2 regions of the Bacillus sp. JZ109 genome follow, and region 1 is predicted to be linked to the other one. Evidence: a T-box and tRNA genes for the amino acid it is inferred to sense, from the RefSeq annotation. Region 1 holds a T-box; the other holds one or more tRNA genes.

Region 1 (14,744 bases):
TGAAAAAGAAAAAGTGGGGAAAATGGCTGTTGAGAATAGAAGATTTATCTAAGCTTGATTATATGGCGTATGTTTTAAATGTCATTGGGGTTCCGATGCTGCTGCTGAGTTTGATTCTCGGCGTCATATGGGCATATGTCTCACTAGAAACGCTGTATTGGTTTGACGCCAAAGTGCTTGGTTCGTTTGTCGTCCTGCTGCTGTACAGCTATTATCTTTATATCAGGCTGATTAAAGAGCTGCAAGGAAAGGTCGCTGCACTGTGGAATACGGCTTGTTTTCTGGTGCTGATGATCAATTATTTCCTGCTTGGAAGCCTGTCGCAATTCCATTGGTTCAGTTAAACGATGTCCCAAGCAGATTCGGGAGGAAAGAAATGATGAGAACGATTAAAGTAGGTTCCAGACGAAGCAAACTCGCTATGACTCAAACAAAATGGGTTATTCAAAAACTGAAGGAAATCAATCCTTCGTTTGCTTTTGAAATTAAAGAGATCGTGACAAAGGGCGACCGGATTGTCGATGTTACACTCTCAAAAGTGGGTGGAAAAGGGCTGTTTGTCAAAGAAATTGAACAGGCGCTTTTAAACGAAGAGATTGATATGGCAGTGCACAGCATGAAGGACATGCCTGCTGTTTTGCCTGAAGGCCTTGTGATCGGCTGCATTCCTGAACGGGAGGACCCGCGTGATGCCCTTATTTCAAAGAATCGCGTAAAGCTTTCAGAAATGAAGGAAGGTGCTGTCATTGGCACAAGCAGTTTAAGAAGAAGCGCGCAGCTTTTGATTGAGCGCCCTGACCTTACAATTAAATGGATTAGAGGTAATATAGATACAAGACTTCAAAAGCTGGAAACAGAGGATTATGACGCGATTATTTTAGCGGCTGCCGGCCTTTCTAGAATGGGGTGGAAGCAAGATGTCGTAACCGAATTCCTTGAGCCAGAGCGCTGTTTGCCTGCTGTGGGGCAGGGAGCACTGGCGATTGAGTGCCGAGAATCGGATGAAGCGCTGTTGGCGTTGTTTTCTCAGTTTACAGATGAATATACAAAACGAACTGTCTTAGCGGAACGTGCTTTTTTAAACGCGATGGAGGGCGGCTGCCAGGTTCCGATCGCGGGCTACTCCGTGTTAAATGGACAGGATGAAATTGAAATGACAGGTCTTGTCGCTTCACCTGACGGCAAAATCATTTTTAAAGAAACCGTCACCGGAAACGATCCGGAGGAAGTAGGAAAGCGCTGTGCCGCTCTTATGGCTGACAAAGGAGCAAAAGATTTAATTGATCGTGTAAAACGGGAGCTTGATGAGGATGGAAAATGATTTTCCGTTGAAAGGAAAAACAGTGCTTGTCACCCGGAATAAGGCACAGGCAACATCATTTCAGCAAAAAGTGGAGGCGCTTGGCGGTAAAGCTGTTTTAACCTCTTTGATTACGTTTCGCCGCGCTTTGCCGAATGATGTTGCGGAACAGGTAAGAGAGGATCTTGCCGCGCCAGGCTGGCTTGTTTTTACAAGTGTGAATGGGGCAGACTTCTTTTTTTCTTATCTGAAGGAAAATCAGCTTATTATGCCTGCGCATAAAAAAATTGCAGCCGTCGGTGAAAAAACCGCCCGCCGTTTAAAAACGCATAACGTATCGGTTGATGTGATGCCACAGGAGTATATTGCTGAACAATTGGCTGACGCTCTTAAGCAGCATGCTGAACCGGGGGAGCCCATTACCGTGATGAAAGGGAATTTGTCACGTGATGTGATAAAACAAGAGCTTGTCCCGCTCGGTTTTGAAGTAAAGGAATGGGTTCTCTACGAAACGATTCCGGATGAAGAAGGCATTGAGGAACTGAAAGACGTTGCGGGTCAATATTCCTTTGACTATGTAACATTTACGAGTTCATCAACCGTACATACGTTTATGCATGTCTTGGGAGAAGAATTAAAAAAGTGGAAGGCGAATGGGACGGCCTGTATCAGCATTGGACCTTTAACAAATGATGCCCTTCTGACGTACGGCATCACATCGCATACGCCTGATACATTTACAATAGATGGCATGCTTGAATTAATGTGCAGCATGTCAAGAGAGGAAGAGAGAATATGAGTCAATCATTTAATAGACACCGCCGCCTGCGGACATCAAAAGCAATGAGAGAAATGGTAAAGGAAACACGTTTGCATCCATCAGATTTTATTTATCCGATTTTTGTCGTTGAAGGGCTGGAGGGCAAAAAAGCTGTTCCGTCAATGCCTGATGTTTACCATGTATCATTAGATTTATTGAAGGATGAAGTAGCGGAGCTGGTCAAACTGGGCATTCAATCTGTTATCGTGTTCGGCATCCCGGAAGAAAAAGATGATTGCGGAACACAAGCGTACCATGATCACGGAATTGTCCAAAAAGCCATCACAGAAATTAAAGATCACTTCCCTGAAATGGTTGTTGTCGCTGACACGTGCCTGTGCGAATACACAGACCACGGCCATTGCGGACTGGTCAAAGACGGGGTCATCCTCAATGATGAATCGCTGGAGCTTTTGGCGCAAACGGCTGTCAGCCAAGCAAAAGCAGGTGCGGATATCATTGCGCCATCAAACATGATGGACGGATTTGTTACAGTGATCAGAGAAGCACTTGATAAAGAAGGATTTGTCAATATTCCAATCATGTCTTACGCTGTGAAATATTCAAGTGAGTTTTACGGTCCGTTCCGTGATGCAGCAAACAGCACACCGCAATTCGGAGACCGCAAAACATATCAGATGGACCCTGCCAACCGTATGGAGGCACTCCGCGAAGCACAATCAGATGTCGAGGAAGGCGCGGACTTTTTGATTGTCAAACCTTCGCTTTCTTATATGGATATCATGCGTGACGTAAAAAATGAGTTTACTTTGCCGCTCGTCGCTTATAATGTAAGCGGAGAGTATTCAATGGTGAAGGCTGCAGCGCAGAACGGCTGGATCAAAGAAAAAGAAATTGTGTTGGAAATTTTGACAAGCATGAAGCGCGCGGGTGCCGACCTGATTATTACGTATCATGCGAAAGACGCAGCGAAATGGCTTGCGGAGTAATTTTATTCAGTTGACAGGAGTTGAGGCAGATGAGAAGCTATGAAAAATCAAAAACGGCTTTTAAAGAAGCGCAAAAACTCATGCCGGGCGGTGTGAACAGTCCCGTTCGCGCATTTAAATCGGTAGACATGGACCCGATTTTTATGGAGCGCGGAAAAGGCTCGAAAATCTTTGATATTGACGGGAATGAATATATTGACTACGTCTTGTCATGGGGGCCTTTAATTTTAGGGCATACAAATGACCGCGTCGTAGAAAGCCTCAAAAAAGTGGCTGAATATGGGACAAGCTTCGGTGCTCCGACTGAAGTAGAAAATGAACTGGCTAAGCTCGTCATTGATCGTGTGCCATCTGTAGAAATTGTACGAATGGTAAGCTCCGGAACAGAGGCTACAATGAGTGCCCTCCGTTTGGCAAGGGGCTATACGGGCCGCAACAAGATTTTAAAATTTGAGGGCTGCTACCACGGACACGGCGATTCTCTCTTGATTAAAGCTGGTTCAGGTGTTGCCACTCTCGGACTGCCTGACAGCCCGGGGGTGCCTGAAGGCATTGCGAAAAACACCATCACCGTTCCGTACAATGATTTAGAAAGTGTAAAGCTTGCTTTCCAGCAATTCGGTGAAGACATTGCGGGAGTCATTGTAGAGCCAGTTGCCGGAAATATGGGTGTTGTTCCGCCGCAAGAAGGTTTCCTGCAGGGTCTGCGTGATATCACTGAGCAGTACGGCTCCCTGCTGATTTTTGATGAAGTGATGACTGGCTTCCGGGTCGATTATAACTGCGCTCAAGGCTACTTCGGCGTAACGCCTGATCTGACTTGTTTAGGAAAAGTAATCGGGGGCGGACTTCCTGTCGGCGCTTATGGCGGAAAGGCAGAAATCATGGAGCAGATCGCTCCAAGCGGCCCGATCTATCAAGCTGGTACATTGTCAGGCAATCCGCTTGCGATGACGGCTGGCTTAGAGACATTGAAACAGCTGACACCTGATTCCTACAAGAATTTCATCAAAAAAGGCGACAGACTGGAAGAAGGAATTTCAAAAGCTGCCGAGGCTCATGGCATTCCGCATACCTTTAACCGTGCAGGTTCGATGATCGGTTTCTTCTTTACAAACGAACCAGTCATCAATTATGAAACAGCGAAATCATCTGATTTGAAGCTGTTCGCAAGCTATTATAAAGGGATGGCAAATGAAGGGGTATTCCTTCCGCCATCACAATTCGAAGGTCTTTTCCTCTCAACGGCCCATACTGATGAAGATATTGAAAACACAATCCAGGCAGCTGAGAAAGTATTTGCTGAGATCAGCCGCAGATAAGAGTGAAAACCGGTATCAAGGACTCCTTGTGCCGGTTTTTTCGTGCTCTCCCACTCATATTTTCTCCAGTTCATACATACACCTTTAGTGACATCTAATTTTAAGGATTAGATGAAAGGAGGATATGAACTTGCCGCAAAATCATCGATTGCAATTTTCTGTAGAAGAATCGATCTGTTTCCAAAAAGGACAGGAAGTTTCTGAACTGCTTTCTATTTCATTAGATCCTGATATTAGGGTTCAGGAAGTAAATGATTATGTATCAATCATAGGATCGCTTGAACTTACAGGTGAGTACAACATAGATCAAAACAAACATACCGAAGAGATTTATACAGATAAGCGGTTTGTTGAACAAGTCAGAAAGAGAGAGGATGGAAGTGCGGAACTGACTCACTGTTTTCCTGTGGATATTACCATTCCGAAAAATAAAGTGAGCCATTTACAGGATGTCTTTGTCTTTATTGACGCATTTGACTATCAATTGACGGATTCGCGCATTTTAACAATTCAAGCTGATTTAGCGATCGAAGGGCTTTTGGACGATACGCAAGACAAAGAGCCGGAGATACCTTTATATGAAGCTCCTGCGGCATTCAGGGAGGAAGAGCTTTCAGAGCCGCCGGCACATAGTATAGTAGAAGAACCGGGTGCATCATCGGCAGAGGAAGCAGTTCTTCAGCATGAACCGCCAGCCGAACCGCCAGAACTTTTTATCTCGAAAGCGGGCCTCCGTGAAGAACTGGAGACAGAAAAAGCAGAATCTGAGCCGCCTGAATCGGTTGCTTCAGAACCAGAGGCCAGAGAAGATGTGAAAGAGGAAGACGAGTCAGAAGAGCTTGCTGTGCCGGAAACGGAGGTTCGTGTTGAATCGGAAAAAGCAGAATCTGAGCCAGAACCTGATCATTCAGAAATAGAGATTCAAGAGATCGTTAAAGCAAAAAAAGAAACGGCTGAGCTGGCAGCTGCAATAGCGGATGTTCGTGAAGAAGCAGACTCTTCAGCGGAGACTGAGCTTCGTGAACACGCCGGAGCAGAAGAATCGCCTGCTTTGGAAGCTGAACTTCATTCAGAGACTGTGATTGCAGAGGAAAAAGAGGAAACAACAGTGTCTCCAAATCATGAATATGCGCTGCGCCAAGAGGCTCAAAATGAAGAAGCAGCTCAATCGGATCAGGCTGATCCTGCGCTTTGCCAAGAAGAGGCGGAAGCGGATGAAGCTTTGGAGAGTGTATCAGAGGCCGCTCTCTCCATAGAAGATAGCAGAGAAACAGCTTCAGCTGTATATGTGGAGAATGACAAAGCCGATTTACATTTCCATTTCAATCAAAAAACAAGCTCGGAGGAGGCATCTCAAGAAGAATTGCCTGAACCGGCATACCGTACCTTCCTGCCTGAACAAGAAGAGGAGGATTCTTTTTATTCAGCGCCTAAGCTGCTGGAGGAGGAAGAACAAGAGGAAGAGAGCTTCGAAATTGAAGTGAGAAAAACACCATCAGCTGAAGAGCCTAAGGAAGAAACACCTTTTCAATCCTTCCAGCTGCCTGAATCTTCTGAGACTGAAAGGAAGGAAACGGATGCTGTTCCTAGGGTTGCTCCTGCTGCTGAAACGAAGGAACCTCAAACAAAGGAAAGTGATAATTCTCTTTATTTAACAAAACTCTTTACAAAAGAAGCGGATGAGTTTTCGAGAATGAAAATTTGTATTGTGCAGCAGGAAGATACGATCGAGCGTTTATGCGAACGGTATGAAATTACATCCCAGCAGCTGATCAGGATGAATTCTTTAGCCTTGGATGATGAATTAAAAGCAGGACAGATTCTCTATATTCCTCAATATAAAAATAGCCATGCGTAAACCGTAAGTGATCGGAAAATGTGGTGAATGAAATGGAAGATACCCAATCGGTTCTTCAGGAATACGGACTGACTGCTCGATTTATTGAGCCTGTCAGTCCTCTTGTTTGGAAAGTGTATACAGACTACGGCATATTTGCCCTGAAAAAATTGAAAGAAGGTCGCGGCAAGCATTTTACAGATCATATGGTGGCGATTGAGGAAAAAGGCTTTCGTTCATTCGTTCCCGTTTACAGAACAAATAGCGGTGAGTTTTTCTCAGCAGGCATACAATACGGAGATACCTACTATTTAATGCCTTGGCTCCAATTTGACCAAGAGGAAGAACGGGATCAGAAACATGCTTATTTATTTAGAGAAACAGCCCGTCTTCACGAGAGAACCGCGCAGGAACTAAAGGTTAGACGTGATGAGATTGAACGTTATTACGGGCAAACGAAAAAAAAGTGGGAACAAGATAAAATTTTCTATGAGCAGTTTGTGGATAGAGCGGAGAAGGAGTGGTACCTTTCTCCTTTTGAACTCCAGGCCATAACCTATTTTTCAGAAACCATTTCCGCGGTGAATTTTGCGCTGGAACGGTTGGAGGACTGGTATGAGTCTGCAAAGGAAAAGGACGTTTCAAGGGTTGTAATGAACCACGGCAGCCTGTCTATACACCATTTTCTGTATAATGATGCCGGGACCGGATATTTTACAAACTTCGAAAGAGCATCTGTCGGTCCGCCGCAAAACGACCTGCTCGGCTTTTATACAAAAATGTTCAGAGGCTTTCCGAAAGCTTGTCCGGAATGCGTCGAATGGTTTTATGGATATACGAAATCATTCCCTCTGCGTGAAGCGGAAGTCAGCCTTTTTCTCAGCTATATGGCATATCCGGCAGCCATGTACAAGGTGCTGAACGGTTATCAAACTGGGAAAAGACAGCATGAAAAAGAGGAATGTACACAATTATTAAAGGCTTATTGGCAAATGAAAAATATAGAGCCGTTTGTGATGAAAATCCATCAGATTGAACAAGAGAAAAAATTTCAGGCTGAAAACGAGTCCACGTCTTAATGGCGCGGACTTGTTTGTTTATATCCATTCTAAATGAAGGGCGCAAGCTAAAAAGATTAGGATTGCGAGCAGCAAAACATCAAAGGTTGTCGGAAAGAAAATGGTTCTGATTCCTTGAAAAATCGTAATGGGAATAATCACTTGTGCGGATACAAGCCGAATTTGCCTTACCCATGGCGGCAGCGAATAAGAGCTGAAACGTTTCTTCACGGTGCATCCTCCTCTACGCATTTACAAGCATCATATGTAAACTTGGGCAATAGGTGCCTGCCCATCTGTATAGAAAGCGGTGTTTTTGGAAAAGATGATTGACGAATCAAAAACACTTTTACTATAATAAAGAACATAAATAATGTATACAATGAGCTGATAAATACACCTGCTTAGAACGGGAAGAGTACAAAAAAGGCGCATGCAGAGAGAGAAGCCGTTTGCTGAAAGGCTTCTTATGTTGTCTGATTGGAAGGTCGCCCGGGAGCATAATTTCTTGAAAGAAGAGTAGAGAAATTCGGGAAACACCCGTTATCCGTTATAAGTGCATGAACTGATAGAGTTCATGAAAAAAGGTGGTACCGCGAAAGAGCTTTTCGTCCTTTTACAGGGATGAAGAGCTCTTTTTTCGTTCTCAGCCATTTTTAAACATGCTGGAGGGTTATGATGGAAACGAATGAACAAACAATGCCGACGAAATATGATCCGGCAGCGGTTGAAAAAGACCGATATGATTTTTGGCTAAAAGGCAAATTTTTTGAAGCGGGTAGTGACCAGACAAAAGAGCCATACTCTGTTGTCATCCCGCCGCCAAACGTAACAGGAAGACTTCACCTTGGCCACGCATGGGACACAACGCTGCAAGACATTGTAACAAGAATGAAACGCATGCAGGGCTATGATGTGCTGTGGCTTCCAGGCATGGACCACGCCGGCATCGCGACACAGGCTAAAGTGGAGGCGAAACTTCGTGAAGAAGGCAAATCCCGCTACGATTTAGGCCGTGAAAAATTCCTCGAAGAAACGTGGAAGTGGAAGGAAGAATATGCTGACTTTATTCGCAGCCAGTGGGCGAAATTAGGTCTTGGCCTAGATTATTCCCGTGAACGTTTTACGCTGGATGAAGGCTTGAGCAAAGCGGTAAGAGAAGTATTCGTTAAGCTTTATGAAAAAGGCCTGATCTACAGAGGCGAATATATTATTAACTGGGACCCAGCGACAAAAACAGCCCTATCCGACATTGAGGTGATTTACAAGGATGTTCAAGGCGCGTTCTATCATATGAGCTATCCGCTTGCTGACGGTTCAGGCTCAATTGAAATTGCGACGACACGTCCTGAAACAATGCTCGGTGATACAGCTGTTGCCGTTCACCCTGAAGACGAGCGCTATAAACACCTTATCGGAAAAACGGTGATCCTGCCGATTGTAAATCGTGAAATTCCGATTGTCGGTGATGACTATGTTGATATGGAATTTGGTTCAGGTGCCGTGAAAATTACGCCTGCTCATGATCCGAACGACTTCGAGCTTGGCAACCGCCACAATTTAGAACGCATTCTTGTCATGAATGAAGATGGCACGATGAATGAAAATGCTCTGCAATATCAAGGTATGGATCGTTTTGAATGCCGCAAAAAGCTCGTGAAAGATTTACAGGAGGTGGGAGTTCTCTTCAAGATCGAGGATCATATGCACTCTGTCGGCCATAGTGAACGAAGCGGGGCTGTTGTGGAGCCTTATCTTTCTACACAATGGTTTGTGCGCATGCAGCCGCTTGCTGATGCAGCGATTGAGCTGCAAAAGAAAGAAGAAAAGGTCAACTTTGTGCCTGACCGTTTCGAAAAAACGTATTTACACTGGATGGAAAACATCCGCGACTGGTGTATCTCCCGTCAATTGTGGTGGGGTCATCGTATTCCTGCCTGGTATCATAAAGAAACGGGCGAGCTATATGTCGGGCTTGAAGCGCCGGAAGACAGCGAAAATTGGGAACAGGATACAGACGTACTGGATACATGGTTCAGTTCTGCGCTATGGCCTTTCTCCACAATGGGCTGGCCTGATGTAACGGCTGAAGACTTTAAACGCTACTATCCGACAGATGTTCTCGTGACAGGGTACGATATCATTTTCTTCTGGGTATCACGCATGATTTTCCAAGGCATTGAATTTACAGGCGAGCGCCCGTTCAAAGATGTTTTAATCCACGGCTTAATCCGTGACGAGCAAGGCCGGAAAATGAGTAAATCTCTTGGCAACGGTGTCGACCCGATGGATGTGATTGACAAGTACGGAGCCGATTCTCTGCGTTATTTCCTTGCGACTGGAAGCTCTCCTGGCCAGGATCTGCGCTTCAGCTATGAAAAAGTGGAATCGACCTGGAATTTTGCCAATAAAATTTGGAACGCCTCTCGTTTTGCATTAATGAATATGGATGGCATGACGTACGATGAACTTGATCTGTCAGGCGAAAAGTCAGTCGCTGACAAGTGGATTTTAACGCGATTAAATGAAACGATCGAGCACGTGACCCAGCTTGCTGATCGATATGAATTTGGTGAAGTAGGACGCCATTTATATAACTTTATTTGGGATGATTTCTGTGATTGGTATATTGAAATGGCGAAGCTTCCGCTTTATGGAGAAGACGAAGCGGCTAAGAAAACTACCCGTTCCATCCTTGCTTACGTACTTGATCAAACGATGCGTCTGCTCCATCCGTTTATGCCATTCTTAACGGAGGAAATTTGGCAGCACCTTCCTCACCAAGGGGAATCGATTACAGTAAGTCAATGGCCTGTAGTAGTGCCGGAGCATACCGATACTGAAGCGGCAGCTGACATGAAGCTTCTTGTTGAGCTGATCCGTTCTGTGCGCAATATCCGCAGTGAAGTCAATACGCCAATGAGCAAGCAGGTTGAACTGTACATTAAAACAAGCACAGACGAAATAGCAGCCCGCCTCGAAGCGAACCGTTCATATGTTGAACGCTTTACGAATCCGAGCGTGCTTAAAATCGGCACCGATATTGAGGCTGTTGATAAGGCGATGACGGCCGTTGTCTCAGGAGCAGAGGTTATTCTTCCGCTTGAAGGCTTAATCAATATTGATGAAGAAATTGCCCGTCTGCAAAAAGAATTTGATAAACTGACAAAAGAAGTTGAGCGTGTCCAAAAGAAACTTGGAAATGAAGGATTTATGAAAAAAGCGCCTGCACACGTAATTGATGAAGAACGTGAAAAAGAAAAAGATTATGTGGCGAAGCGTGACGCTGTTCAAAAACGAATGGCTGAGCTGAAGGGTTAATGAAAAGCCGGGGCGGTTTCTAGAGAAACCGCCTTGTCTTATAAAAGAGGGGATTATCATTGTTTACTGCATATCAAGATGCGCGCAGCTGGATTCACGGGAGGCTAAAATTCGGGGTGAAGCCCGGACTTGGTCGAATGAAACAGCTGATGGCGCGGTTAGGACATCCTGAAAAAAAAATCCGAGCGTTCCACGTCGCAGGAACAAACGGTAAAGGATCAACTGTCGCTTTTATCCGTTCTATGCTGCAGGAAGCCGGATATACGGTTGGAACATTTACATCGCCTTATATTATTACGTTTAATGAACGGATCAGCGTAAACGGGATACCGATTTCAGATGAGGAATGGACAGCACTCGTCAATCAAATGAAACCGCACGTTGAAGCCCTTGATCAAACGGAATACGGACAGCCGACAGAATTTGAAATTATGACAGCTTGTGCATTTTTATATTTTGCAGAGTTTCATAAGGTCGATTTTGTTATTTTTGAAACAGGTCTGGGCGGTAGATTCGATTCTACTAATGTGGTTGAACCGCTCTTAACTGTGATTACAAGCATCGGACACGATCATATGAACATTTTGGGAAACACCATTGAAGAAATTGCAGGAGAAAAGGCCGGCATTATTAAAGAAGGTATTCCAATCGTTACAGCAGTTACCCAGCCGGAAGCTTTACAGGTCATCCGCCATGAAGCCGAACGGCATGCTGCGCCGTTCCAGTCATTGCATGATGCATGTGTTATTTTCAATGAAGAGGCTCTGCCTGCAGGAGAACAGTTTTCATTCAAAACGGAAGAGAAATGCTATGAAGATATTCGGACATCTCTGATTGGCACCCATCAAAGACAAAATGCTGCTTTGTCCATTTTGGCTGCGGAGTGGCTCAATAAGGAGAATATCGCCCATATCAGTGACGAAGCGTTAAGGAGCGGGCTTGTGAAGGCTGCTTGGCCGGGACGGTTAGAGCTTGTTCAGGAACATCCTCCGGTATATTTAGACGGTGCGCATAACGAAGAAGGTGTTGAAAAGCTGGCGGAAACGATGAAGCAGCGTTTCGCCAATTCACGCATTTCTGTGGTGTTTAGCGCGTTAAAGGACAAACCGTATCAGAACATGATTAAAAGACTGGAAACCATTGCTCATGCGATTCATTTTGCTTCTTTTGATTTCCCGCGTGCTTCCCTTGCAAAAGATCTCTATGATGCAAGTGAAATCAGCAATAAAAGCTGGAGTGAAGATCCAGACGATGTGATCAAATTCATAGAAAGTAAAAAGGGCTCAAATGAAATTGTGCTGATTACCGGATCTCTTTACTTTATTTCTGACATTCGAAAAAGGTTGAAATAAAAGCATCCGGCTCCGGCAGAATCAAAAAAAAGATTCTGCCGTTTTTTTTATGTGTAAAATTGAATATTCCCAATTGGAGCTCAGGATGTCCATTTTGCTACAATCCATACCAGAACTCAATGAGTAAAGGTGTGTTGTCTATGCTATCCATTCTTATTATCTTTGGGCTGATCCTTGGTTCTTTTTACTATACGGCCGGGTGCCGTATCCCCTTACATCTATCTATTATTGCGCCCCGTTCATCATGCCCGTTTTGCCGGCGGACATTAACTCCTGCAGAATTAATTCCCATCCTGTCATTCCTATTTCAAAAAGGTAAATGTAAAAGCTGCGGGCATAGGATTTCTTTTATGTATCCCGCAGCAGAGCTTGTGACAGCGTGTTTATTTGCCGCCGCAGGAATACGCTTTGGCCCGTCGCTGGAACTGTTTCCCGCTGTGGTGTTTATCTCTCTTCTCATTATTGTTGCAGTGACAGATATTCATTTTATGCTGATTCCAAATCGAATATTGATTTTCTTTCTTCCCTTTTTGGCGGCCGCGAGATTGATTTCTCCGCTTGATTCCTGGTGTGCAGGCCTGCTAGGTGCGGCAGCTGGATTTCTATTTCTGGCTGTAATTGCCGCAATCACCCATGGGGGAGTAGGGGGAGGAGATATTAAATTATTTGCGGTGATTGGCTTTGTGCTTGGTGTGAAAATGCTGGCAGCTGCCTTTTTCTTTTCTGTTTTGATAGGTGCATTATATGGAGTGGCAGCTGTTCTGACTGGTAGACTCGCTAAAAGGCAGCCGCTTCCCTTCGCCCCCGCTATAGCCGCAGGGAGCATTTTGGCCTATTTATACGGTGACTCTATCATTTCTTTTTATATCAAAATGGCATTGGGCTGACTGCTGAAAAATTTGACGAACGTTTTTTGGACAAGGCGACAAAAGTCTTGTTCTTTTTTTCTTTGCCTGTGCTAAAGTGTGTAGCATGAAAAGCCGACAAGAACGGTCAAGCAAATGAAGGGAGGAAGCGGAAATGAAAAAAAGAAAGAATAAAAAAAACAGTAAAGCCGCAGAAAAAGCCCTCAAGGTGACGATTAATGGAAAAGAAGAGACGGTTTACGAACAAGAGACACCAGATACAGAGGCAGATAAAAGCATGACATTCTCAAATTGGGAGGAAAAAAGACAGGCAGAACAAGAGGTTGCGGCATCCCAGGAACATCCTGATGAAGATGAATTTAATTGGGATTCCGAGGAGGACAAGGTGTTTAAAGAGGACCCCAAAGTTGTTCCTCCTTATCAAAAGAAAAAAACAAAGTCTTATGCAAAAGGAAAGACCGGGACTGCCAAACCAGTAAAAAGAGTGGCTGCGACGATTGCCTTCGCGGCTGTCATTGGCACTGGATTAGGGCTATTCGCGTTAAGCATATCGGGGAATAAAGAAGCGTCAGCACCGGCCTCTTTAGAGGATTCTCTGGGCAGCCAAACGGCAAAAGCCGGAGATACTTCTGCTGATAAACAAACCTCAGGCGCAGAAAAACAAGCAGCACAAACTGAAGGTACATACAAAACATACGCTGTGCAAGCCGGAAAATTTTCAAATGAAAAGGGCGCCGAAACGTTAACAGAACAATTGACCGAAAAAGGATATTCCGCCGTGTCACTGTCAAAGGATGATGGGTATACGTATGTCATCGCGGGCTTAGCCACTGATAAGGATGTCTCACAGCAGTTAGGACAGGTTTTAATCGACAGTGATTTTGAAGCCTGGGGAGGCAAGGAGCTTTCCTTATCAATAGAGTCAGATATGACAGATTCTTTTAAGGAAACAGCGGAGCTTGCAGCAAAGGCGATTCTCGGCGAAGACATTACAAAAGCGAGTGTAGAGAAAATAGAAAAGTCGCTTGGTGAAACAAAAGCGTCAGAAACAGGAGAGAAAAAAGCGATTTTGCAGGCTTTAAAGGAATTAGAAGATCCAAGTGCTGAAGCCGGGTGGAAGGCTCAGCAGGAGCTGTTAGCCGTCGTAAAATAAGAGATAGTGCCCTGAGCCTTCGTCCTTTAGTGACAGGCTTTTTTTATTTTGTCATGAAAAAGTTATTTTTCTGAAATTGTGACAAGCCTCGTGATTTGGTAGGATAAACGAGTATCTTTTTTTCTTAAGCAAACCCTGAAAGGATGACGAACATGACAAAACCGCTAATACTTGCATCACAATCTCCGCGCAGGAAAGAACTCCTCGATCTTCTCCAGCTGCCCTACTCCATTATTGTCAGTGAAGTAGAAGAAAAATTAAATCGAAACTTTTCACCAGAAGAAAACGTCCAATGGTTGGCAAAACAAAAAGCTAAGGCTGTAGCTGATCTCCACCCGCATGCAATCGTTATCGGTGCTGATACAATGGTATGCCTTGACGGCGAATGCCTTGGCAAACCGCAGGATCAAGAAGAAGCTGCTTCTATGCTGAGGAGGCTTTCAGGCCGAAGTCACTCAGTAATAACCGCGGTCAGCATTCAAGCTGAAAATCACAGCGAGACTTTTTATGATAAGACAGAAGTTGCGTTTTGGTCCCTCAGTGAAGAAGAGATTTGGACGTATATTGAAACAAAAGAGCCGATGGATAAAGCAGGTGCATACGGCATCCAAGGAAGAGGCGCGCTTTTTGTAAAGAAAATAGACGGAGATTATTATTCAGTCATGGGTCTTCCTATATCAAAAACAATGAGAGCTCTTCGCCATTTTGATATAAGGGCATGACGGTTCTATAAACGGGAAGGGAAAGAAAAGGAGTGCTTGGTCA
Region 2 (14,744 bases), 290 kb from region 1:
GACTGTAAAGCAGGACTTGGAGTTTATCATGAAAGGCCTTGCTGATTTTCATACAGCTTCCGTCGGATATCAGCCGCCAAATGGCGTTCCCATATTTACCAAATTAGGTCGCTGGCCGAATCACTACACGAAACGATGCAAACAGATGGAAACGTGGAAGCTGATGGCGGAGGCGGAAAAAGAAGATCCTTTCTCACAGCTTTATCTTCAGGAGATAGATGGCTTTATTGAAGACGGGCTGCGCATCAAAGACCGGCTTTTGCAATCGACCTATGTTCCATGGACTGAACAGCTGAAAAAAAGCCCTAACCTTTGCCACCAGGATTACGGAACCGGGAATACACTCTTAGGAGAAAATGAACAGATTTGGGTCATCGACTTAGATACCGTATCATTTGATCTGCCTATTCGCGATTTGCGCAAAATGATTATTCCGCTTTTGGATACGACGGGTGTTTGGGATGACGAGACATTTCATGTCATGCTGAACGCATACGAATCCAGAGCCCCATTAACTGAAGAACAAAAACAAGTCATGTTTATAGATATGCTGTTTCCTTATGAGCTTTACGATGTCATTCGCGAAAAATACGTCCGCAAGTCTGCTTTACCGAAGGAAGAATTAGAATCAGCTTTTGAATATGAACGCATTAAATCAAACGCATTGCAGCAGCTGATTTAACCCCATCATTTCCCCCGCATATCGGGGGTTTGATCTTTATAAGATAAAGGGTAAATAAATACATGCGGAGGTTGCAAATATGAAAAAGATTGTCGGCGCTTTAGCCGTTTTTGTGATTACATATGCGCTGTTTTCAGCCGCGGGCTACCTGTTTCCTGTGGACCAAGAATGGTACAATTCATTGAAAAAACCGGACTGGACGCCAAGCGGAACTGCGATCGGCATCATTTGGGCCATCCTGTTTGCCCTGATTTCCCTTTCAGCAGCCATTGTATATGCTGCGTTTTCATTTAAAGGTGCGAAAAGCTTTTGGTTTACACTTTTGATAAATTACGTGCTCAATCAAGCCTTCAGCTATTTTCAGTTTACGCAAAAAAATCTGCTGGCTGCATCGCTTGACTGCCTGCTTGTCGCCATCACAGCAATCGTATTACTGATCATTGCCAAAAAATACAGCAGAGCCGCAAGCTATGTTCTTTTGCCTTATTTTTTATGGAGTGCATTTGCGACGTTCTTATCCTTTACAATCAATTCAATGAATCTGTGAACAAAAAAAGCCGCTTATACAGCGGCTTTTTCACATCATCGGCTTGATGCCCCAAATGTCCTTCGCATATTCCCGGATTGTGCGGTCGCTGGAGAAATATCCTGAATGAGCAATGTTTACAATCGAACGCTCAGACCATTTCCTTCGCTCTCGATAATCAGCTTGAATTCGCTCCTGTGCATCTGCATATGAGCTGAAATCCTTCAGCACAAAATACTCATCATTATGCGGAAGCAGCGAGTCAAAGATCGATTCAAATTCATCTGCTTCTCCTTCAAAAAAACCATTGATCAGCTGATCAGCTACCTGCCTGATTCTTCTGTCATGCTGATAATATTCCCTCGATCTATAGCCGCCGTTTTCCTGATACGATAGAACCTCATCCGCCTTTAAGCCGAACGTGTAAATACAGTCAGGGCCCACCCGCTCAAGGATCTCGATATTTGCGCCGTCATGCGTGCCGATCGTCAAAGCCCCGTTCATCATAAACTTCATATTCCCTGTACCAGACGCTTCCTTGCTTGCGGTTGAAATTTGCTCACTTACGTCTGATGCCGGAAAAATTCGCTCAGCCATAGAAACTCTATAATTTTCTAAAAAAACAACTTTGATCAGCTGTTTGACCGCCGGATCATAATTGACTTTTTCTGCGACAGAATGGATCAGCTTAATGATTTTCTTGGCATAATAATAGCTTGGTGAAGCCTTTGCCCCGAAAATAAAGGTTTGCGGGTAGATTGAAAACCCCGAATCCTCCTTGAGGCGGTTATACAAATACATAATGTGAAGAACATTCAGCAGCTGCCGTTTATATGCATGAAGCCGTTTCACCTGTACGTCGAATATGCTCTCAGGGTTCACAACCACCCCGGCCGTGCAAAAAATCAAATCGGCAAGCTCTTGTTTTTTCTTGCTTTTGTTGTTTTGAAACTGTTCAATAAATGCAGGATCAGTGGCGTACGGTTCTAAACGGATCAGTGATTCCGGCTGTTTGACCCATTCATCGCCGATCGCCTCTGTAATGATGGCAGACAAGCCCGGATTCGCTTTTAACAGCCAGCGCCTGTGGGCAATTCCATTCGTCTTATTGTTAAAACGATTCGGAAACAGCAAGTGAAAGTCGCGCATCTCCCTTTCCTTTAATATATCGGAATGTATTTTTGCAACGCCATTTACACTGTAGCTGCCTACTATGGCCAGATGAGCCATTTTGACAACACCATGCGCTGTAATCGCCATGTTCTCTATCCTTTTCCAGTCTCCCGGATACTTTTCCCAAACTGCGCGGCAAAACCTCTCATTGATCTCTTCAATAATCATGTACATTCGCGGGAGCAGCGGCTTAAACAAATGAATCGGCCATTTCTCGAGCGCTTCTGACAATGTTGTATGATTTGTATAAGAAATCGTATGTACAGTGATATGCCAAGCTTCTTCCCAGCCCATGTTCTCTTCATCGAGCAAAATCCGCATCAGCTCAGGCACCGCAAGCGCAGGGTGAGTGTCATTAATATGAATGCTCACTTTTTTATACAGGCCGGATAAAGATTTATGTGTTTTACGGTAATTGTTCACAATGCTTTTTAAGCTTGCGCATACTAAAAAATACTGCTGCTTCAGCCGTAAAATTTTCCCCTCATCATGGGTGTCATCGGGATATAAGAATTCAGAAACCGCTTCTGTTTCCCGCTTATAAGACAAAATATTACCGCCGTGATAATGCGCATAGGGCTCGGCGTTCCAGAGCCTTAACGTGTTGACAGTGCCCGTTTCATAGCCGATGATCGGGATATCATAAGGAACAGCGGTAACAATTGTCGCTTGCTCGTGGCGAAAATGCAGGCGCCCGCTTTTTTCTGTCATATGGACTTCGCCCCAAAACGGCACGTCCACTGCTTGATCCGCATTCCTTACTTCCCATACGTTCCCGTTTTTCAGCCATTGCTCAGGCAGCTCCACCTGATGTCCGTCTACAATTTTTTGCTCAAACAAGCCATGCTTATAACGTATGCCCATCCCGTGCCCTGGCAGGTTCAACGAAGCAAGAGAATCTAAAAAGCAAGCGGCCAAGCGGCCAAGCCCGCCGTTGCCGAGACCTGCATCGTTCTCTATCTGAAGAATTTCCTCTAAATTGATGCCGATTTCCTTTAAACCAGCTTCTACAACATCACGAACACCAAGATTCATTAAGTTTTGCTCAAGGAGCTGACCGAGCAGAAATTCGATTGATAAATAATATGTCTGCTTCCCGGAATTTGATCTGCTTTTTTCATTCGTTTCGATCCAATCAGCGCTGATATACTCTCTGACCATATTGCCCAACGTTTTATATTGATCCAGCTTGGCAGAATCTTTAAAGCTTTTTCCGCACGTCATTTCCAGACGCTTTAAAAATAAGTCTGCAAAGCGTTCTTTACTCGAGAACATCCCGTCCACTCCTTGTCACCTGCTCGAAAATACGCTGATACTCTTTAGCCGACTTCCCCCAGCTGTAATCTGCATTCATAGCGGTCTTCACGATGCTCTTCCATACATCCTGTTGGCGATAAAACGACAGCGCCCTTTCTATCGTAAATTTCAGATCATGCGCATTAAAGGCGGAAAACGTAAAGCCATTGCCCGTTCCCTCTTCCTCCTGATAGGCACGGACAGTGTCGTAAAGACCGCCCGTTTCCCTGACAATCGGAATGGCGCCATATTGAAGAGCAATGAGCTGCCCCAAACCGCACGGCTCAAATTTAGACGGCATCAAAAACATATCAGAGCCCGCATAAATTTGATGGGCTAGCGGCTCATCAAACCCGATATAAGCCCGGCACTTCTCATGAAAAGCAAATTCTGCATACCGGAAATAATTTTCAAATTCACGTTCTCCTGTGCCTAGCACAACCAGCTGTATGTCTTGCTCCTCAAGAAGTTCGTGCATAATTCTGCGGACAAGATCAAGCCCCTTTTGTTTAGTGAGCCTTGTCACCATACTGATCAGCGGAATATCGTTTTTCTCTGGAAGCCCCATCCGCCGCTGAAGCTTCGTTTTGTTTTCCAACTTGCATGCAAGATCCCCTGAATCGTATTGCGCCTCTATATAAGGATCGCTTTTCGGCTGATAGAACGTATCATCAATGCCATTTAATATGCCGGTTACATCATCTTCCCTATATTGCAAAACCTGTTCCAGCTGCTCACCATAATACGGCGTCATGATTTCATTTCTGTAAGTGGGGCTCACAGTTGTCACATGATCAGCCGCAATGATGCCCGCCTTCATAAAATTAACAAATCCGTTGCATTCTAACCTTTCATAATGAAAATGATCCATCTCAAGACCCAGCAAGTCATGTGTGACATCAGGAGGGAATATGCCTTGAAACTGCAGGTTGTGGATCGTGAGCACGCTTTTCATACGTTCATAAAAAGGATGTTTTCTGTACTCCTCTTTCAGCAAATAATTGACCATCGCTGTATGCCAATCGTGAGTATGAACAATATCGGCTGGAACATTCACAACTTTGGCAGCCTCCAGCACAGCTCTTGAAAAAAAGGCAAACCGCTCACCGTCATCATAATGCCCGTACAACGAATCCCTGTTGAAATAGTACTCATTGTCGATGAAGTAATAATTCACATCATCTTCGTCCATATGTTCAATTCCGCAATATTGCTGCCGCCAGCCGACAGCTACGGTGCACTCAGCCTTTTTCTTCATACGCTTTTTCCACGGCTCAGGTATTTGGCTGTACTTCGGCAGCATCACATATACTTCATTGCCTAATCGCGCAAGCGCCTTCGGAAGAGCGCCTGCTACATCGGCAAGACCTCCTGATTTAACAAATGGGGTGCATTCAGACACAGCAAATAATATCTTCAAGAATTCATCAGCTCTCCTTGCACCAAACCTTTTCTTAATACAAGCGGCTGGTCAGCTGTTCCAGCAGCTTCCGTCGCCTTGCCGATTTTAACGTCCTTATCAGAAATGACCTGCTCAAGAAGGCAATCCTCGCCAATCTGCGTTTTTTGCATAATAATGCAGTTTTTCAGCTTCGTTCCCTTTCCGACATGGACCGCCCTGAACAAAATGCAGTTTTCAACCTCTCCTTCAAGCACACAGCCGTTTGCCACCAAAGAATTTTTGACAGTGCTGTGTTTTCCGTATTTCGTCGGCGGTTCATCCTTCACTTTTGTGTAGATAGGCTGCTGCGGCAAAAACACCTGCTGCCAAAAACGGGGCTGAATGAGTTCCATACTGTGGGTATAATATTTTTCCACCGAATCAATAACTGCGGCATAACCTGAATATTCATAAGGGCAAATGGTCAAGGCGGAAGATTCCTTTTCAACAGCCTCCTGAATGGTTTTATAGCCTTTTTCGCTATGTCCGTGGATCAGATCCTTTAAAAGCGTTGTTGACATGATATAGATTTGCAGCGACTGGCCGTCCTGAAATACCTCGGTGACGTCGCAGCCAACCTCCTGGTGGCGTTTCAGCACATATTGAAATTGAATGTTGCATACGGTATGGCTGTTGGAGATAACAGCATATTGCTGAGTGCTTCTGTGGAAGTAATCTAGATGGTCCGAAAACTGGCGAAAGGAACCGAATTCATCGTATTCGTGATGAAGATGGGGAGACGGGAAAAAAAAGAGGCCGTCCTTTTTCCGGTGCAAATCCCATTCCTTACCCGCCCCAAGGTGATCCATGAGCGAACGGTAACGATACTTCGGAAAAATTGCAACACTCCTAATATCCGCATTCACCATGTTGGAAAGCATAAAATCAATCAGTCGGTACCTGCCGGCAAAAGGGATCGCCCCGAGCGACCGCTGTGCTGTTAAATCCTGAAGAGAATGCTTATATGTGGTTTCATCTATAACACCTAACATTTGATTATTGAACACTGACTCTGCCCCCTCTTCAGTAATTAAATCAATTCTTTTTCTACAAATTCCTCTGAAACGAGCAGCACCTCTTCAATGTCTTTTTCGGAGCGAATCACTGCGCCATCCGGCAGCACCATCCCATTAGGAACAATGGCATTTTCAATGACTACATGCTCCCCAATCGTCACATCCGGCATTATGACGGATGATGTAACAGTCGTATGCTTACCGACAGTCACACCTTGAAAAAGAACGGAGTGAGACACATTTCCATATACAACACAACCTTCGTTCACAAGCGAATCTTGAACCTGCGCATCAGATGAAATAAATTGCGGAGGCTGATTTGGATTGACGGAGTAAATTTTCCATTTGCGTTCAAACAGCTTCAGCTCCGAGTCCTCTTTTAACAAATCCATATTGGCTTCCCACAAGCTCTGCACCGTTCCGACATCCTTCCAATATCCCTTGAACGGATAAGCAGAAAGCTTCTTTTTCTCCTCCAAAAGCAGAGGAATAATGTCTTTGCCGAAGTCGTGGCTAGAATAAGGGTTTTGATCGTCCATCTCAAGATACTGTTTCAAAAGCGGCCAATTGAATATATAAATTCCCATTGAGGCAAGATTGCTCTTAGGGAATTTGGGCTTTTCATCAAAATGTGTGATCGTCCCATCTGGATTGGCCTTCATGATGCCGAATCGGCTTGCTTCCTCCCAGCCCACTTCGATGACAGAGATGGTCACATCTGCTTTCTTTTCAATGTGATAATCAAGCATTTTGCCGTAGTCCATTTTGTATATGTGATCTCCTGATAAAATCAGTACATACTCAGGATCATACTGATTCAAATAATTGAGATTTTCATAAATGGCGCTTGCCGTCCCTTTATACCATTTGACTTCTGATGACTCGGCATAAGGGGGTAAAACCGTCACGCCGCCATTATATCTATCCAGGTCCCATGCACTGCCGATCCCAATATAGGAATTCAGCTCAAGCGGCTGATATTGTGTTAAAATCCCGACTGTGTCTATGCCTGAATTAGAACAGTTGCTTAGGGTAAAATCAATAATCCTGTATTTTCCCCCGAAAGATACAGCCGGTTTGGCCATATTTTTTGTTAATCCGCTGAGACGGCTGCCCTTCCCGCCGGCAAGGAGCATGGCTACACATTGTTTTTTCATCTTTTTATCTCTCCTCTTTTTTTAACCGCCCGTAAAATCGAGATGCCGTAAGGGGGGATGGTCATCGTGATATAACACGGTTTATGATGAAGTGCTCCCTTTTTAGCCGATAACGGCTTTTTGTTGATTTGCCCTGAGCCTCCATATGTTTCACTGTCACTGTTAAGCACTTCAATGTATTGAGTGAAAAAAGGAACTCCAACATCATATTGATGATAGACCACGGGTGTAAAATTACAAATGATGACAAGCGCCTCACCGTGCTTTTTGCCATAACGAATAAAAGAAAAGATTGATTGTTCGTCATTATGGACATCAATCCATTCAAACGATTGTGCACGATGGTCATGCTCATAAAGGATTTTGCTTTTTTGGTAAAAGCGGAGAAGATCTTGCGTAAAAACGCTGGCTTTCTGATGCATGGGGAAGGAGTCCAAAAACCAATCAAGCTGTTCTGTATCTTTCCATTCATCAAATTGGGCAAACTCTGATCCCATAAAGATCAATTTCTTTCCGGGATGCACTGTCATATAGCCCAGCAAAAGCCGATACTGGGCAAATTTCTGCCAGTAGTCGCCAGGCATTTTATTGAGAAGTGATTTTTTTCCGTATACGACTTCGTCATGAGAAAACGGCAATACAAAATGTTCACTAAACGCATATAGTAATGAAAAAGAGATAAGCTGATGACAATGCCGCCTTTCTTCGGGCGGCGTCTCCATGTATTTCAGTACGTCATTCATCCATCCCATATTCCATTTATAATGAAAACCAAGCCCCCCTTCCTCAACGGCACCTGTCACTTGAGGCCATTCTGTAGAATCTTCCGCAATCATCATCACATGTGGATATGCCTCTCTCATGGTTTGATTGAGTTTTTTTAAAAAATCAACAGCATATGGATTCGTGTGGCGTTCATCCTGATTTGGCCAATACAGGATATTAGCCACTGCATCAACCCTAAATCCATCTATATGATAGAATTCCGCCCAGTACAACGCATTCGAAATTAAAAAACTATGAACTTCCGGTTTCCCCAGGTCAAAGTTTGCCGTACCCCATAACCAGTTCTCCCGATCACGTTCTTCTTTGTATTCATAAAGCGGTTCTCCATCAAACATATAAAGGCCATGTGCATCTTTACAAAAATGTCCGGGGACCCAATCCAAAATGACTCCGATATTTTGTTGATGACATTCATCAACAAACTTCATCAGATCATGCGGCGGGCCAAACCTGCTTGTCGGGCTGTAATACCCCGTTCCTTGGTACCCCCATGAACGATCATATGGATGCTCATACACCGGAAGCAGTTCAATATGGGTAAACCCATGCTCCTTGATATAAGGGATAAGCGTCTGACTTAATTCTTTATAGGAATAATGCCTGCCATCAGAATGCTTCTTCCAAGACCCAAGATGCAGTTCATAAATGAAAACAGGTTTTTCATACAGCGTCTTAGCCTTCTGTTTCTTTTGCCATTTTTGATCTTGCCAGCTGTACCCTTCCAAATCGTAAGTAAGTGACGCTGTGTTTGGTCTGACTTCTGAATAAATAGCGTATGGATCTGCCTTCAGCCTGATCTCACCGTTATTCGTCACGATTTCATATTTATATCGTTCCTTTTCTCCTATACCTGGAATAAATAACGTCCAAATGCCATTATCATTCACTCTGTGCATCACATGCTCTTCTCCAGACCAGCTGTTAAAATCTCCAGCCACTCGTACTTCCGACGCATGAGGCGCCCACACACAGAATTCATATCCGCTTTTGCCATTCAGCTCGCGGTAATGCGAGCCAAACAGCTGATAGCTTTTAAACAGACTGCCTTCGTGAAAAAGATAAACATCATGTGCTGTCAGGCTGGCAGCGGCCATGTAATCATCCTTTCTGACATCATAGTTTTCATTTATAGTATTTATTCGAAGAAATAAAAAAAAGCCCTTTCCTGAAAGCGCTTATACTTATAGACAATTAACTTCATTTTCTGAAGAAAAACGAAATATATGGAGATTTTTGTAGTCTGTTTTTAAAATAAAGAACAAAATCTAAGACATATCATGATTTATAAAAACAAAAAAACCTTGCAGGATATGCAAGGCTTCTGGATGACCCGTACGGGATTCGAACCCGTGTTACCGCCGTGAAAGGGCGGTGTCTTAACCGCTTGACCAACGGGCCGATAATTATGATATCTGTAATCATATGGCGGAGAAGGAGGGATTTGAACCCTCGCGCCGCTTACACGACCTACACCCTTAGCAGGGGCGCCTCTTCAGCCACTTGAGTACTTCTCCATTTGGCTCCACAGGCAGGATTCGAACCTGCGACCGATCGGTTAACAGCCGATAGCTCTACCACTGAGCTACTGTGGAACAAAAGTCATGGTGGGCCTGAATGGACTCGAACCATCGACCTCACGCTTATCAGGCGTGCGCTCTAACCAGCTGAGCTACAGGCCCATGACGACATAGAAATGGAGCGGGTGATGGGAATCGAACCCACGACATCAGCTTGGAAGGCTGAGGTTTTACCACTAAACTACACCCGCAATTTTTATTTGGGGCGATTGATGGGAATCGAACCCACGAATGCCAGAGCCACAATCTGGTGCGTTAACCACTTCGCCACAACCGCCAAAATATATTGATAAATGGTGGCTCGGGACGGAATCGAACCGCCGACACACGGATTTTCAGTCCGTTGCTCTACCAACTGAGCTACCGAGCCTAAGTATTTAAATGGCGGTCCGGACGGGACTCGAACCCGCGACCTCCTGCGTGACAGGCAGGCATTCTAACCAACTGAACTACCGGACCATTTTAAAATTTGGTTGCGGGGGCAGGATTTGAACCTGCGACCTTCGGGTTATGAGCCCGACGAGCTACCGAACTGCTCCACCCCGCGATGATTAGGAATATGTATGGCGGAGGAAGAGGGATTCGAACCCCCGCGGGCTTTGACACCCCTGTCGGTTTTCAAGACCGATCCCTTCAGCCAGACTTGGGTATTCCTCCGTATAGTGGTGGACCTTGTAGGACTCGAACCTACGACCGGACGGTTATGAGCCGTCTGCTCTAACCAACTGAGCTAAAGGTCCATTGGTAGCGGCGGAGGGGATCGAACCCCCGACCTCACGGGTATGAACCGTACGCTCTAGCCAGCTGAGCTACACCGCCAAATATTTTTTGAAATCAAGTGGAGCCTAGCGGGATCGAACCGCTGACCTCCTGCGTGCAAAGCAGGCGCTCTCCCAGCTGAGCTAAGGCCCCAAGAATGGTCGGGAAGACAGGATTCGAACCTGCGACCCCATGGTCCCAAACCATGTGCTCTACCAAGCTGAGCTACTTCCCGATTTCATATAGATCATGGCGCGCCCGAGAGGAGTCGAACCCCTAACCTTTTGATCCGTAGTCAAACGCTCTATCCAATTGAGCTACGGGCGCAACACTTAATGCCGAGGGCCGGACTTGAACCGGCACGGTAGTCACCTACCGCAGGATTTTAAGTCCTGTGTGTCTGCCAATTCCACCACCCCGGCGTGGATGGTATAGTTGGAGCGGAAGACGGGATTCGAACCCGCGACCCCCACCTTGGCAAGGTGGTGTTCTACCACTGAACTACTTCCGCAGAAATGGTGCGGATGAAGGGACTTGAACCCCCACGTCTGTAAAGACACTAGAGCCTGATTCTAGCGCGTCTGCCAATTCCGCCACATCCGCAACATGTAAATGGTGAGCCATGAAGGACTCGAACCTTCGACCCTCTGATTAAAAGTCAGATGCTCTACCAACTGAGCTAATGGCTCTTCTTACAAGAGACTTGAATATTATATCATATAAAAGTGGTGCCGGCAAGAGGACTTGAACCCCCAACCTACTGATTACAAGTCAGTTGCTCTACCAATTGAGCTACACCGGCATATATGTAAAACCGATATGTATAATGAAAAATGGTGGAGGATGACGGGCTCGAACCGCCGACCCTCTGCTTGTAAGGCAGATGCTCTCCCAGCTGAGCTAATCCTCCATACTTGCACTAACGTGCAATTGCTTGGCGGCGTCCTACTCTCACAGGGGGAAACCCCCGACTACCATCGGCGCTGAAGAGCTTAACTTCCGTGTTCGGTATGGGAACGGGTGTGACCTCTTCGCTATCGCCACCAAACAAATGCCTTCAGGATGAAGGTACTGGGCGTTTCTCACAGGATGTGAGAGCCCTTAGCGGAGTTTCCTTACCTTCCGCCTTTAGAGAGGTGTTCTCTCAAAACTAGATAACAGGTGTGACATCATTCAAAAATATGGTTAAGTCCTCGATCGATTAGTATCTGTCAGCTCCATGTGTCGCCACACTTCCACCTCAGACCTATCAACCTGATCATCTTTCAGGGATCTTACTTCCTTGCGGAATGGGAAATCTCATCTTGAGGGGGGCTTCATGCTTAGATGCTTTCAGCACTTATCCCGTCCGCACATAGCTACCCAGCGATGCCCTTGGCAGAACAACTGGTACACCAGCGGTGCGTCCATCCCGGTCCTCTCGTACTAAGGACAGCTCCTCTCAAATTTCCTGCGCCCGCGACGGATAGGGACCGAACTGTCTCACGACGTTCTGAACCCAGCTCGCGTACCGCTTTAATGGGCGAACAGCCCAACCCTTGGGACCGACTACAGCCCCAGGATGCGATGAGCCGACATCGAGGTGCCAAACCTCCCCGTCGATGTGGACTCTTGGGGGAGATAAGCCTGTTATCCCCGGGGTAGCTTTTATCCGTTGAGCGATGGCCCTTCCATGCGGAACCACCGGATCACTAAGCCCGACTTTCGTCCCTGCTCGACTTGTAGGTCTCGCAGTCAAGCTCCCTTGTGCCTTTACACTCTGCGAATGATTTCCAACCATTCTGAGGGAACCTTTGGGCGCCTCCGTTACCTTTTAGGAGGCGACCGCCCCAGTCAAACTGCCCACCTGACACTGTCTCCCCGCCCGATAAGGGCGGCGGGTTAGAAGGTCAATACAGCCAGGGTAGTATCCCACCGATGCCTCCACCGAAGCTGGCGCTCCGGTTTCCAAGGCTCCTACCTATCCTGTACAAGCTGTACCAACATTCAATATCAGGCTGCAGTAAAGCTCCACGGGGTCTTTCCGTCCTGTCGCGGGTAACCTGCATCTTCACAGGTACTATAATTTCACCGAGTCTCTCGTTGAGACAGTGCCCAGATCGTTGCGCCTTTCGTGCGGGTCGGAACTTACCCGACAAGGAATTTCGCTACCTTAGGACCGTTATAGTTACGGCCGCCGTTTACTGGGGCTTCAATTCGCACCTTCGCTTACGCTAAGCGCTCCTCTTAACCTTCCAGCACCGGGCAGGCGTCAGCCCCTATACTTCGCCTTACGGCTTCGCAGAGACCTGTGTTTTTGCTAAACAGTCGCCTGGGCCTATTCACTGCGGCTCTCTCGGGCTTGCACCCTAACAGAGCACCCCTTCTCCCGAAGTTACGGGGTCATTTTGCCGAGTTCCTTAACGAGAGTTCTCTCGATCACCTTAGGATTCTCTCCTCGCCTACCTGTGTCGGTTTGCGGTACGGGCACCTCTCACCTCGCTAGAGGCTTTTCTTGGCAGTGTGGAATCAGGAACTTCGCTACTATATTTCGCTCGCCATCACAGCTCAGCCTTATGGGAAACGGATTTGCCTATTTCCCAGCCTAACTGCTTGGACGCGGATATCCAATACCGCGCTTACCCTATCCTCCTGCGTCCCCCCATTGCTCAAATGGTGAGGAGGTGGTACAGGAATATCAACCTGTTGTCCATCGCCTACGCCTTTCGGCCTCGGCTTAGGTCCCGACTAACCCTGAGCGGACGAGCCTTCCTCAGGAAACCTTAGGCATTCGGTGGAGGGGATTCTCACCCCTCTTTCGCTACTCATACCGGCATTCTCACTTCTAAGCGCTCCACCAGTCCTTCCGGTCTGGCTTCACAGCCCTTAGAACGCTCTCCTACCACTGTTCGAAGAACAGTCCGCAGCTTCGGTGATACGTTTAGCCCCGGTACATTTTCGGCGCAGAGTCACTCGACCAGTGAGCTATTACGCACTCTTTAAATGGTGGCTGCTTCTAAGCCAACATCCTGGTTGTCTAAGCAACTCCACATCCTTTTCCACTTAACGTATACTTTGGGACCTTAGCTGGCGGTCTGGGCTGTTTCCCTTTCGACTACGGATCTTATCACTCGCAGTCTGACTCCCAAGGATAAGTCATTGGCATTCGGAGTTTGACTGAATTCGGTAACCCGGTAGGGGCCCCTAGTCCAATCAGTGCTCTACCTCCAAGACTCTTACCTTGAGGCTAGCCCTAAAGCTATTTCGGAGAGAACCAGCTATCTCCAGGTTCGATTGGCATTTCACCCCTACCCACACCTCATCCCCGCACTTTTCAACGTGCGTGGGTTCGGGCCTCCATTCAGTGTTACCTGAACTTCACCCTGGACATGGGTAGATCACCTGGTTTCGGGTCTACGACCACGTACTCATGCGCCCTATTCAGACTCGCTTTCGCTGCGGCTCCGCATCTTCTGCTTAACCTTGCACGGGATCGTAACTCGCCGGTTCATTCTACAAAAGGCACGCCATCACCCGTTAACGGGCTCTGACTACTTGTAGGCACACGGTTTCAGGATCTCTTTCACTCCCCTTCCGGGGTGCTTTTCACCTTTCCCTCACGGTACTGGTTCACTATCGGTCACTAGGGAGTATTTAGCCTTGGGAGATGGTCCTCCCGGATTCCGACGGAATTTCACGTGTTCCGCCGTACTCAGGATCCACTCAGGAGAGAACGAAGTTTTGACTACAGGGCTGTTACCTCCTATGGCGGGCCTTTCCAGACCTCTTCGTCTACCTCGTTCTTTTGTAACTCCGTACAGAGTGTCCTACAACCCCAAGAGGCAAGCCTCTTGGTTTGGGCTAATCCCGTTTCGCTCGCCGCTACTCAGGGAATCGCATTTGCTTTCTCTTCCTCCGGGTACTTAGATGTTTCAGTTCCCCGGGTCTGCCTTCTCATATCCTATGAATTCAGATATGGATACCACTCCATTACGAGTGGTGGGTTTCCCCATTCGGAAATCTCCGGATCAAAGCTTGCTTACAGCTCCCCGAAGCATATCGGTGTTCGTCCCGTCCTTCATCGGCTCCTAGTGCCAAGGCATCCACCGTGCGCCCTTTCTAACTTAACCGTTAAAAAGAATCACTATGTGATATCTTGTCTTACTAATTGAATGTGATGTCTACTGTTATCTAGTTTTCAAAGAACACGTTTCGAAGGAATGATCCTTCAAAACTAAACAAGACAGGGAACGTTCTGTTTATAAGACCCAAGGTCTTATATTCCGTATAATATCCTTAGAAAGGAGGTGATCCAGCCGCACCTTCCGATACGGCTACCTTGTTACGACTTC

Evidence for each region. The T-box of region 1 lies ahead of valS (valine--tRNA ligase). A T-box ahead of a tRNA ligase gene usually reads a tRNA of that ligase, here a tRNA-Val.
Region 2: it encodes a tRNA-Val, which carries the amino acid that the T-box ahead of valS (valine--tRNA ligase) is inferred to sense. The anticodon was not compared.

Annotation. Positions count from the first base shown of each region.
Region 1 covers NZ_CP096388.1:1,355,409-1,370,152, forward strand. The annotation lists gene M1D94_RS06875 (cytochrome c biogenesis protein) at 1-344, shown strand, start outside; gene hemC (hydroxymethylbilane synthase) at 377-1,321, shown strand; gene hemD (uroporphyrinogen-III synthase) at 1,311-2,099, shown strand; gene hemB (porphobilinogen synthase) at 2,096-3,070, shown strand; gene hemL (glutamate-1-semialdehyde 2,1-aminomutase) at 3,100-4,392, shown strand; gene spoVID (spore coat morphogenetic protein SpoVID) at 4,523-6,250, shown strand; gene cotN (spore coat protein CotN) at 6,283-7,308, shown strand; gene M1D94_RS06910 (hypothetical protein) at 7,327-7,518, opposite strand; T-box leader at 7,684-7,906, shown strand; gene valS (valine--tRNA ligase) at 7,966-10,608, shown strand; gene M1D94_RS06920 (bifunctional folylpolyglutamate synthase/dihydrofolate synthase) at 10,668-11,960, shown strand; gene M1D94_RS06925 (prepilin peptidase) at 12,101-12,847, shown strand; gene spoIIB (stage II sporulation protein SpoIIB) at 12,981-13,979, shown strand; gene M1D94_RS06935 (Maf family nucleotide pyrophosphatase) at 14,132-14,701, shown strand; partial or broken gene radC (RadC family protein) at 14,738-14,744, shown strand, end outside.
Region 2 covers NZ_CP096388.1:1,064,518-1,079,261, reverse strand. The annotation lists gene cotI (spore coat kinase CotI) at 1-682, shown strand, start outside; gene M1D94_RS05530 (TspO/MBR family protein) at 762-1,229, shown strand; gene glgP (glycogen phosphorylase GlgP) at 1,260-3,656, opposite strand; gene glgA (glycogen synthase GlgA) at 3,643-5,097, opposite strand; gene glgD (glucose-1-phosphate adenylyltransferase subunit GlgD) at 5,094-6,125, opposite strand; gene M1D94_RS05510 (glucose-1-phosphate adenylyltransferase) at 6,149-7,291, opposite strand; gene glgB (1,4-alpha-glucan branching enzyme) at 7,288-9,171, opposite strand; tRNA gene M1D94_RS05500 (tRNA-Glu) at 9,404-9,475, opposite strand; tRNA gene M1D94_RS05495 (tRNA-Ser) at 9,501-9,591, opposite strand; tRNA gene M1D94_RS05490 (tRNA-Asn) at 9,595-9,669, opposite strand; tRNA gene M1D94_RS05485 (tRNA-Ile) at 9,680-9,756, opposite strand; tRNA gene M1D94_RS05480 (tRNA-Gly) at 9,772-9,845, opposite strand; tRNA gene M1D94_RS05475 (tRNA-His) at 9,856-9,931, opposite strand; tRNA gene M1D94_RS05470 (tRNA-Phe) at 9,949-10,024, opposite strand; tRNA gene M1D94_RS05465 (tRNA-Asp) at 10,037-10,113, opposite strand; tRNA gene M1D94_RS05460 (tRNA-Met) at 10,125-10,201, opposite strand; tRNA gene M1D94_RS05455 (tRNA-Ser) at 10,219-10,311, opposite strand; tRNA gene M1D94_RS05450 (tRNA-Ile) at 10,318-10,394, opposite strand; tRNA gene M1D94_RS05445 (tRNA-Met) at 10,397-10,473, opposite strand; tRNA gene M1D94_RS05440 (tRNA-Ala) at 10,494-10,566, opposite strand; tRNA gene M1D94_RS05435 (tRNA-Pro) at 10,572-10,648, opposite strand; tRNA gene M1D94_RS05430 (tRNA-Arg) at 10,664-10,740, opposite strand; tRNA gene M1D94_RS05425 (tRNA-Leu) at 10,750-10,835, opposite strand; tRNA gene M1D94_RS05420 (tRNA-Gly) at 10,850-10,924, opposite strand; tRNA gene M1D94_RS05415 (tRNA-Leu) at 10,930-11,016, opposite strand; tRNA gene M1D94_RS05410 (tRNA-Lys) at 11,027-11,102, opposite strand; tRNA gene M1D94_RS05405 (tRNA-Thr) at 11,140-11,215, opposite strand; tRNA gene M1D94_RS05400 (tRNA-Val) at 11,248-11,323, opposite strand; rRNA gene rrf (5S ribosomal RNA) at 11,346-11,461, opposite strand; rRNA gene M1D94_RS05390 (23S ribosomal RNA) at 11,595-14,522, opposite strand; rRNA gene M1D94_RS05385 (16S ribosomal RNA) at 14,693-14,744, opposite strand, start outside.